Regions from separate parts of the Gorillibacterium sp. CAU 1737 genome, predicted to be linked through region 1. Evidence: riboswitches for the same ligand, from Rfam matches in the RefSeq annotation. Region 1 holds a riboswitch; each other region holds the start of a gene.
What was found. Region 1 has a riboswitch for cyclic di-AMP ahead of AAFN83_RS11620 (C40 family peptidase). Riboswitches for the same ligand answer to the same signal wherever they lie in the genome.
Positions count from the first base shown of each region.

Region 1 (2,193 bases):
TCGCCGTACTGGACCTGCCCTCGGAGCCCGGAACGGAGTCTTCCCGCCCGGCGGCTCCTACGGAGGCAGCCGACGCTCCGGTGCTCGCGCTGAAGGACGTTCACCTTCAGCACCCCGGCCAATCGAGCGAGCCGCTCTTCAGCGGACTCAGCCTCGCGGTTCAACCGGGGGAGACCGTCGCTGTCGTGGGGCCGAGCGGCTCGGGCAAGACGACGCTCGCCCGCCTCGCATGCGGCCTCTATGAACCGGATCAAGGCGATGTGGAAGTAGCGGGCGTGCCGCTCTTGACCCATCGGGAAGAAGCCCGCTCTCACCTCACGTATGTTCCGCAATCGCCGTACCTCTTCTCGGGGACCATCCAGGACAACATCGCCTTTGGCTCAGAGGGAGCGAGTCGCGACGCCATCGAGCAGGCAGCCAAGCTTGCCGGAGCTCATGAATTCATCGAGCGCCTGCCGGACGGCTATGACACCGTGCTCACTGAGAGCGGGGCGAACCTCTCCGGGGGTCAGCGGCAACGGCTTGCGATTGCACGTGCCTTCCTGCGCCAGGCGCCGCTGCTCATTCTCGACGAGGCGACAAGCGCGCTGGATAACGAGTCGGAGGGAAGGGTTCAGGAGGCGCTCGACACGCTCATGCAAGGACGAAGCACCCTGGTGATCGCTCACCGCTTATCAACCGTTCGGGGAGCGACGCGCATTGTCGTGCTGGATCGGGGAAAGATTGTCGAGACAGGCACACATGCGGAGCTTTTGGCACGAGGCGGTCTCTATGCCCACCTGTACGAATTGCAATTTGCGCAAGCGGAGAAAGGGGAGCTCGCGGGAGCGGCTTCCTGATCCGTCGGCAGGGGATGGCTTCTGCGGGACGAAATTCCTAATATAGCAAGCGAAAAGCCCCCGAACCACGGGGAATCCGAGTGGTTCGGGGGCTTTTCGAAGCTGGACTGGATCGTACGGGCTTACTTGGCGATATCGTTGTACTGCTCGTTCGTCAGGATTCGGCGAGCGGTGACATACCGCTTGGCATAGTAGGATTCGCTCAACTTGTTCTTGATCACGCCGTTGTTGGTCGACGCATGAACGAAAACTCCTGCTCCAAGGTAAATCCCGACATGCGAGATGCCGTTGCCGCCGGTGTCGAAGAACACCAGATCGCCTGCGCGAAGATCGTCCTTGTCCACGGCCTTTCCTTGCTTCGCCTGATCTCTCGAACTGCGATCGAGAGAGATGTCAAAGGCATCGAAGACGTACTGGGTAAAGCCGGAACAGTCGAAGCCCTTGGTGGTCGTGCCGCCGTAGCTGTAATCGATGCCGATCAGCTTACCCACCTTGGTCTCCAGCTTGCTGGAGTCATCGGCGAACGCGTGACCGGACATGATTCCGAGCGTGAGCACGAAACCAAGCAATGCCAAAACAGCCTTCTTCAAGACAAAATCCCCTTCCAGTGCCTACGAGGTTAGCTAAGGGTTCGGTTGAAGGTTCCCTATGATCCTTCTCTTGCAAGATCAATTCACCCAAGACGGTTCCCCCGTTTTCCTTGCGGAAATTCGGCTTGTTCGGATCCAACCCGTGCTGGATAGCGAGCGGATTCAATCGTTCGAAAAACTGTATTCGCCTTAAATCGTCTGTTTCCTCCCTACTATATTAATTTTCTATAAAAAAATGTGTGGACACTCGAAAAATAGGGGCACCCGCCCAGAACCGTCAAAAAAGCGAAGCTTTGTCCAAAAAGGACGAAAGCTTCGCTTTTGTCGGGTCCGGCCTATTGAGCATTTGCGGTCAGACGTGCTCGCTCTTCCTCATGAACAGCTCATGCTGAGCGGTGATTCCCCAGAGGGAAAGGAAGGTGCGAACGAAGCTGAAGGCCTGGTAGAGCAGGAATGTCCACAGCCCGGCATCCCAGAGCGCGGCGGTCACGACCCCCGCGGAGAGAAGGCCGGTCAGCAGGAGAAGCAGCGCGGCCAATCCGAGGATGGACAGGCTTGAGGTGACCGCCCGGATCAGGGTCGAGAGAAAGGGCTGCTCGCTCGCTCGACCAAACTGCAGGTGGAGAAACAAGAGGTGCAGCAGGTATCCGTAGGCGGCATAGGCGGCAGCATAGAGGAGGAGCGTGTTGGGCTGTGCGGCCACGCGATACAGGTCGTTTACGGAATGGATGGCAGGGAAGAGCCAGAAGAGCGGAACCAGGGTG
Region 1 is NZ_JBDQQO010000004.1:409,844-412,036, forward strand. Features, by position in the region: gene AAFN83_RS11615 (ABC transporter ATP-binding protein) at 1-839, shown strand, start outside; gene AAFN83_RS11620 (C40 family peptidase) at 962-1,429, opposite strand; cyclic di-AMP (ydaO/yuaA leader) riboswitch at 1,433-1,565, opposite strand; gene AAFN83_RS11625 (hypothetical protein) at 1,782-2,193, opposite strand, start outside.

Region 2 (2,193 bases), on a different contig from region 1:
AGGGAGTATATCAGCATGAAACATGGCTGGGTAATTATTCATTATCCTATGACATAGAGGGCTACTCCTATGTATCGGTGGAAAGTTCCTTCCATCTTGGGCCTTATTATGAAAACGAGATGCCCGATTTGCGCTACATTCCTTTTTCGCTCTACAAAGCTTTTTCGGATGCCTACGAGAAAGGGTTGCTTAGCTAACTACGCGGGGTGAAACCCGATCATTGAGCCCTAGAGCAAACAAGCCTCCAACTCTCGCAAGGGAGATGGAGGCTTTTATTTGATTTGGTTAATTCAAGGGTCTAAGGGTTCCGTCTTAAAAGGAAAAACCCGCAAATGTTTGCGCGGCCTTGTAAAGCACATAGAGCAAAATGAGATAGGCGACGATCGTAAGCCAGGTAAACTTCCGCTTTTTGCGCAGCTTCTTCTTTTTCTCCTTGTCGTCCCAATCATCCTGTACGTCCAGACGTGCCTGGTGGCGAATGACTTCTTCCTCGTAGACCGGATCGTTCTTGTCCATCGTCAGCCCTCCTCCATCTCAAGATATGAGGGGATTTGCAGGGATATGAACAAGCAGGGCTGTTGTTCCCAGAACTTCCTTATACCGAATTGTATATACTAAGTGATATACTCAAGATGCAAGCGCAAGGCTTGCTTCATAACCTTTTTTTCTCCTTTTTGCCGCTGGATATAGGGATCCGGCGGTTTTTTTGCGTGTAGAATTCGTGAGAAATTGCCGTTCTATGGGAGTAGGAGGTTCTTCCTATTTTGCGGAAATGACCATGATTTGCCATTGTCTGAGCCGATTCCGCATGGTACCGTAGGATAGAAAAAGAAACCAATAGCCGAATCCGGTTCTGTTTGGCCGGTACGGGGGATGTATTTGCCGGGTATATCGATCGGGGAACTTCTAAGCAAGACCTCGGGAGCGAGTGCCAACGGCGTAACCTGCGTTTCTTGCTTGTTCAGCGAGAAACATGGGTTAGTGGGGTGAATGTCAGGCCGGGTAATCGGCTGGCTAGGGAGGGACCTCTTCCCGAATCCGTCAACTAACCTCGGAGGCATTAGGAGGAACAGAAGCTGAAACCGATCATCAAGAGTCTGTTGCTAACGTCTGCTGTTTTCGTTTCCGGTGCTCTTTTTGCCACTTCGACTGAAGCGGCTGCCTTACCCGTCAAGGTCCAATTGAACGACAGCCTCCTTTCCTTCCCCGACGCCCAACCGTTTGTGGATGATAACAGCCGGACTCAAATTCCGGTGCGGATGGTGGCGGAAAAGCTGGGGTATTCCGTTTCTTCGACCCCGGTTGGAAAACAAGTGAAGGTGACGATCTCGGGAAATGGGCGTACGGTCGTCCTGCAGACGGGATCCAACCGCGCGGAACTGAATGGAAAAGGGATCACGCTCGATACGAGCGCCATTTTGTCGGACAATCGCACTTATGTGCCCCTGCGGTTTATCTCCGAATCCTTTGGAACGGAAGTGGACTGGGACTCCAAGACCCAGCTCGTTATCGTCAGTTCGGATGGCAAAGACCATTCGCCTGTTCTCAAAGCGGTAAGCCCGGCGACGATCCTCGTGACCAACTCGCAGAAGTACCTGGGTATTCCTTATATGTGGGGCGGAAATACCACGAGTGGATTTGATTGCTCCGGCTTTGTCCAATTCCTGCTCAATCAGCAAAAGGTATCGGTTCCGCGTACGGCGGACGGCATGCGGCAAAGCACGGGAACGTCTGTTTTTGCGCCCACTCCGGGGGATCTCGTCTTTTTCTCGGACAGCCAAAAGGCGCCGGCCAGCCACGTGGGTATCTACCTGGGAAATGGGAAATTCATCTCCGCCACCAACTCAAAAGGGGTTCAAATTACCCCGCTTACATCCGGGTATTGGGGCAATCGTTATTTTACGGCCAAACGGGTCTTCTCTTCCTGAGAAGGTCCGTTTTCATTTTGGATTGTCATTCGGTGGAACAAACGGGTACAATGAGGGACGTATGAATTGCCGTAATGGAGGGGATCGCGTTGTCCAAACCCTATGAAGTTGTCGTACTGGGCGGAGGAATCGGAGGCTACACGGCTGCCATTCGGGCTGCTCAGCTCGGCAAGACCGTAGCCCTGGTGGAAAAGGAGAAGCTCGGGGGAACCTGCTTGCACCGAGGGTGCATTCCCACGAAGGCGATGCTCCGCAGTGCCGAGGT
Region 2 is NZ_JBDQQO010000001.1:683,638-685,830, forward strand. Features, by position in the region: gene AAFN83_RS03170 (copper amine oxidase N-terminal domain-containing protein) at 1-197, shown strand, start outside; gene AAFN83_RS03175 (hypothetical protein) at 313-516, opposite strand; cyclic di-AMP (ydaO/yuaA leader) riboswitch at 830-1,075, shown strand; gene AAFN83_RS03180 (C40 family peptidase) at 1,101-1,928, shown strand; gene lpdA (dihydrolipoyl dehydrogenase) at 2,003-2,193, shown strand, end outside.
Region 2: linked by a shared signal. The riboswitch ahead of AAFN83_RS03180 (C40 family peptidase) and the one ahead of AAFN83_RS11620 (C40 family peptidase) in region 1 are both predicted to bind cyclic di-AMP.

Region 3 (2,193 bases), on a different contig from region 1:
TAAATTTACCGACGGTGAACCAGCGAATCCACAGCCAGGGGTCCTCCTTCAAGCCTTCCTTAAGCCGCTTTATTCCCTCCTGGAATTGATCACCCTTCTGGGCTTCGTTCCAATCGATGGTTCCCTTGAAATACGGATCCGTTCCGGCGAGGAACGGGTTGCCCATGCCCCCCTTGGCGGTGAGCACAAACTCATTCAGCGTGACGAGGTTGCGAATCCACCACGGGAGCATGAGGAGAACGAACGCTCCGACCGCGACGAGAATCTCGCGCATGTACAAACGCCGGTCCCTCACCCACAGGAACAGGTAAGGCACCACAGCAAGCGGCAGCACCTGAGGACGGATGAGGACGGTCAGCGCAACGAGGAATCCTGCCGCGATATGATCGCGCAGCCGGTTTCGGGTGAGGATCTTCGCCTGCGCGAGCAGCATGCCGAGGAAGGCGGCAAGGAACAGCGTCTCCGTGGTCAACAGCTGCGGCGACCAGATGTAGGTCGGGTAAAAGGCGGCGATTGCAGCCGCAATGAGACCCGCCCGCGGGCTCCACAGCTCACGTCCGATGGCGAACAAAAGCAGCACGGAGGCGGCACCGAGAACGCACTGGAGGTATCGCACCGCATCTTGTGCGGCAGGCAGACGGTCGGCTCCATAGAGCTTCACGAACGAAGCTACGAAGAGCGGATAGCCGGGCGTTACCCGGGCATTGGGTTCTTCGGCGTTATAGGCATAGACGCCGGTCGTGACCAGGCGTACCGCCTGATCGGAGTAGTTCTTTTCATCGTGGGACAGCTTGGTGCTCTCGGAGGTTGCCACATAGCCGACGCGTAAGACAAGCGCGGCTGCAACCAGCAGGACAAGCAGGATCCCGTACAGCTTTTTCATGAAGGCTCTAGTCCTTTCCTGGAAAATGCAAGGGCACTTCCTCCAGAATAACAGACCGAAGCCGGATCGACCAGCACTTGGATGAAGCGGATAGGAGGATAGAGAATCGGGAGACTAGACGCTCTGCAACAGGTAAGACACTTCCCCGCTGCGCGAGTAGATCACATTCTTCGCACCTAGATGGCGGTAGATGGGACGCGGTACACCGCTCTGCGAGATGACGGTAATCGGCCCTTCCGTCCAGGAGCTGCACAGCTTGAGGTACCGGCAGGTGAGGTTGAGGCTGTCCTCAAACAGGAAGACCATGCGGGCCGGCTCGCCCACCCCATCGGGAAACCCGCTGTCCTTGGTATCCACCTGGATGAAGTCCTGAACGCCCAGCTTAGCCAAGCGCTCCCGTTGATCCGGGTGGTTGATGAGGACGGCAAAGGGTATTTTTTTGAATCGAAGCATGCGGATGAACTGTTCTCCTGCGGGACTTGGAGCAGAGACAAGCACTCTCTTCTGGCCGTCCTGGATGGTTTCCATAAAAAGCTTCCTCCCGGTGATCCGGTCCGCGTTCGCGCGGGCCCTGCGGATCTGAAATGCGTGTACGTGCAGTTCCGGCAAGCTTTTTGTATGCATAACAAAAAGAAGCCGGGGAAAGAGACTCCATCCCCACGGCTTCTTCCCAAGACACCCTCTTCGCGAGGATGGGATTCGCAGCGCAGAACAAATAAGCCCCTCTCGAGACGCTTGCGAGGTTAGCTGTCGGATTCGGGCGTGAGAGTCGCCCTACCTTTGGCGAAAAAGGCCAAAGGATTCACCCCTGTAGCGCGCATAGCGCACTGTTCGGTTCCCCCGCTCCCCTGAAGCGTGTGCGCGGACCGATGGGGTCAGAGACCCGGTCTGGTTTGCACCCGCTCTTACGGGAATTCAGCGTATGTCGTAATCACGACTCGTATCATACAGCGCCGCCGCTTCCTCTGTAAAGGCTCGCCGTTTGCAGCCGTTGGCGACAGCGACCGATCCAAGCGGCGAAAAACGCTTACTTCTCCGCCGCTCGTGTCCGCGCTCGCGCTAGGGCGCGTTTTCTCGCTATTTCACCAACTGTCCCCGCGTGACGCCGAGCTGATTGGTCGCCTTCAGCGCCTTCCATACCTTGGTTCCGCTGATTTTCCCTTCCAGCGCATCCCGGTATAGAGCCAGTACCTCGTGTACCTTCTCCGGTGTCTCTTCGAGGAACTCCACCCGGAAGCGGCGCAGCCCCAGGTCGAGGAACTGCGGCAGGTACTCCGCGCCAGATTGCTCGATGGCATTGTATACCGTGT
Region 3 is NZ_JBDQQO010000009.1:178,755-180,947, reverse strand. Features, by position in the region: gene AAFN83_RS18060 (glycosyltransferase family 39 protein) at 1-883, opposite strand, end outside; gene AAFN83_RS18055 (hypothetical protein) at 998-1,411, opposite strand; cyclic di-AMP (ydaO/yuaA leader) riboswitch at 1,600-1,749, opposite strand; gene AAFN83_RS18050 (U32 family peptidase) at 1,961-2,193, opposite strand, start outside.
Region 3: linked by a shared signal. The riboswitch ahead of AAFN83_RS18055 (hypothetical protein) and the one ahead of AAFN83_RS11620 (C40 family peptidase) in region 1 are both predicted to bind cyclic di-AMP.

Region 4 (2,193 bases), on a different contig from region 1:
CATCCTCCGCTACGGGTACTCCCGCCTCTTGATCATCGGCAACGTCCTCCTCGTTCTGTCCGGTGTCCAGCTGTTTTACCTGTCAGCCGGAAGCAGCTACTTGTACAGCCTAACCGCCCTGTTCATTCAAGGGATGGCGTTCGGGATTCTCGTCACCGTCACCATCATTGGCTCCCAACAGTTTGTTGACGGGGATCAAAAAGGGATTTCCACCTCCCTCATGATGTTCTCACGGAACATCGGAACGGCGGTTGGTGTTACGGTTATGGGCAGCCTGCTCACCGGTGCGGCCCAGTTCATGACCGGCGTCCACTCCCTGTACACCTACGGGTTCCTGGTCAGCCTGCTTTCTCTCGCGACGGCCTTCCTCTCGCTGGAGGCAGCCAAGCGGCCCCTTCCGAATGCGCTGTAAGGCTGTTCCGTCCTCACCTGTATGATTTCATCCAACTGCATACAGAAACGAAAAGAAGCCTCCGCTCCAAGAATCATTCTTGGTAGGAGGCTTCTTCCGTTTCGAACGAAATTCTATAGATCAGTCCGTAAACTCTTGTACCCAAGCGCCATTGTAATAGCCGACGCCGATTTTTTTGTAGTTCGCATTGAGAATGTTCGCCTTATGTCCTGCGCTGTTCATCCAGGCGGTCATGACCTCCTGCGGCGTCCGTTGGCCCTTGGCGATGTTTTCACCGGCATAGGAATGCGGAATGCCATAACGGGTCATCATATCAAATGGAGAACCGTAGGTCGGCGACGTATGGCTGAAGTAGTTGTTCACGATCATGTCTTTCGCCTTGTCGACGGCCATCTTGGACAGGGCCGAATCGAAGGTGAGCGGGCTCAGTCCCGCTGCCGCACGCTCCTGATTGACGATGGAGGCTACCTGTTTGGCATAAGCCGTAGCGGTATCATCGGTTGCCGACGTCCCTGTGGATGGTGCGGACGGGGTCGAAGTCACCGGAGTCGAAGGGGTCTTCGACGGGGTGCTGGTGGTCGTCTTGGTCGGGATGGTGATCACCATGCCCTCCCAGATGATATTGGGGTTCTTGATCCAGCTATTGGCTTGAATCAGGGAGTTCAGCGTTACGCCTTGATTCACGGAAATTCTCCAAAGGGTATCATTCGCTTTCACGCGGTAAGCGGAAGCGGCATCAGCCGTACCAGAGGCGAGCAAAGGCGCGGCAAGAAGGCTGCCGGCGAGAGCGGTGGTCATCAGACGACGGGTAAAAATAGTTTTGCGAGTATTCAAAGAAAGACACTCTCCTTTTGGCGGCCTGCGAGGTTAGCTGACGGGTTCGGGAAAAAGAGAAAATCCCGGCTGCGCATCGGCGCAGCTTCACCCCAAGAATGGGGTCCCCCGCGCTCTGGTCAAGAGCTTCGGCCTGATTTGGGTGTGGCATGACCGTTTCTATTCTATCACAGCTAGAGTGCCGGTTGATCCGGTAAATAATAGAAACGAAGCGAAACTGGCCCTCGCTACAGAGAGAACCAGTTTCGCTTCGTTGTTCGATTCCATTGTCCTTTGTGCACATAATCGTTCTGAACGGGGTCGTAGCGATAGTCTGTTTTCCACAGCGGAGCATAGTGAACGATCTCGCGCATGGCGCGCAAGAGTGCGTGTACCTCTTCGTCCGATACGATCGGGTGAAGAGACAGCCGAACCCAGCCCGGCTTTTCCAACAGGTGTCCGCTCTCTACCTTCCGGCGGATTCGTTCGGATTCTTCCGGGGAGAGGCCAAACAAAAAATGCCCATACGTCCCTGCGCAGGAACAGCCTCCGCGGGATTGGATACCATACCGATCATTAAGCAGGCGAACGACCAATGGATAATGCAGATCCCGGCAGAGAAAGGAGACGATAGGAAGCCTTTCCTGAAGCGCGCTGTCCAGAATGTGGATCCCCGGCAAGGTGTCGAGTCCGTTCAGCAGCAGTTCGGTTAGCTGTCCCTCCCGCTCACACAGCTCACTTATGCCCATTTCTTCCTTGAGCGAGATGGCGAACGCGGCCTTGGCAGCCTGCAAGAAGCCGGGTGTTCCCCCATCCTCTCGCTCTTCCTTCTCCTCCAAATACGTTACCCCGCCCCAACGGTCCGTCCACAGCACCGTCCCTCCTCCGGGGAGATCCGGGATCTCTCCGTTTACCAGTCGGGCATGAACGGCAAGCACCCCGCTGGCACCGGGGCCTCCTAGGAATTT
Region 4 is NZ_JBDQQO010000001.1:903,804-905,996, reverse strand. Features, by position in the region: gene AAFN83_RS04205 (MDR family MFS transporter) at 1-412, shown strand, start outside; gene AAFN83_RS04200 (CAP domain-containing protein) at 533-1,246, opposite strand; cyclic di-AMP (ydaO/yuaA leader) riboswitch at 1,254-1,390, opposite strand; gene AAFN83_RS04195 (aminotransferase class V-fold PLP-dependent enzyme) at 1,474-2,193, opposite strand, start outside.
Region 4: linked by a shared signal. The riboswitch ahead of AAFN83_RS04200 (CAP domain-containing protein) and the one ahead of AAFN83_RS11620 (C40 family peptidase) in region 1 are both predicted to bind cyclic di-AMP.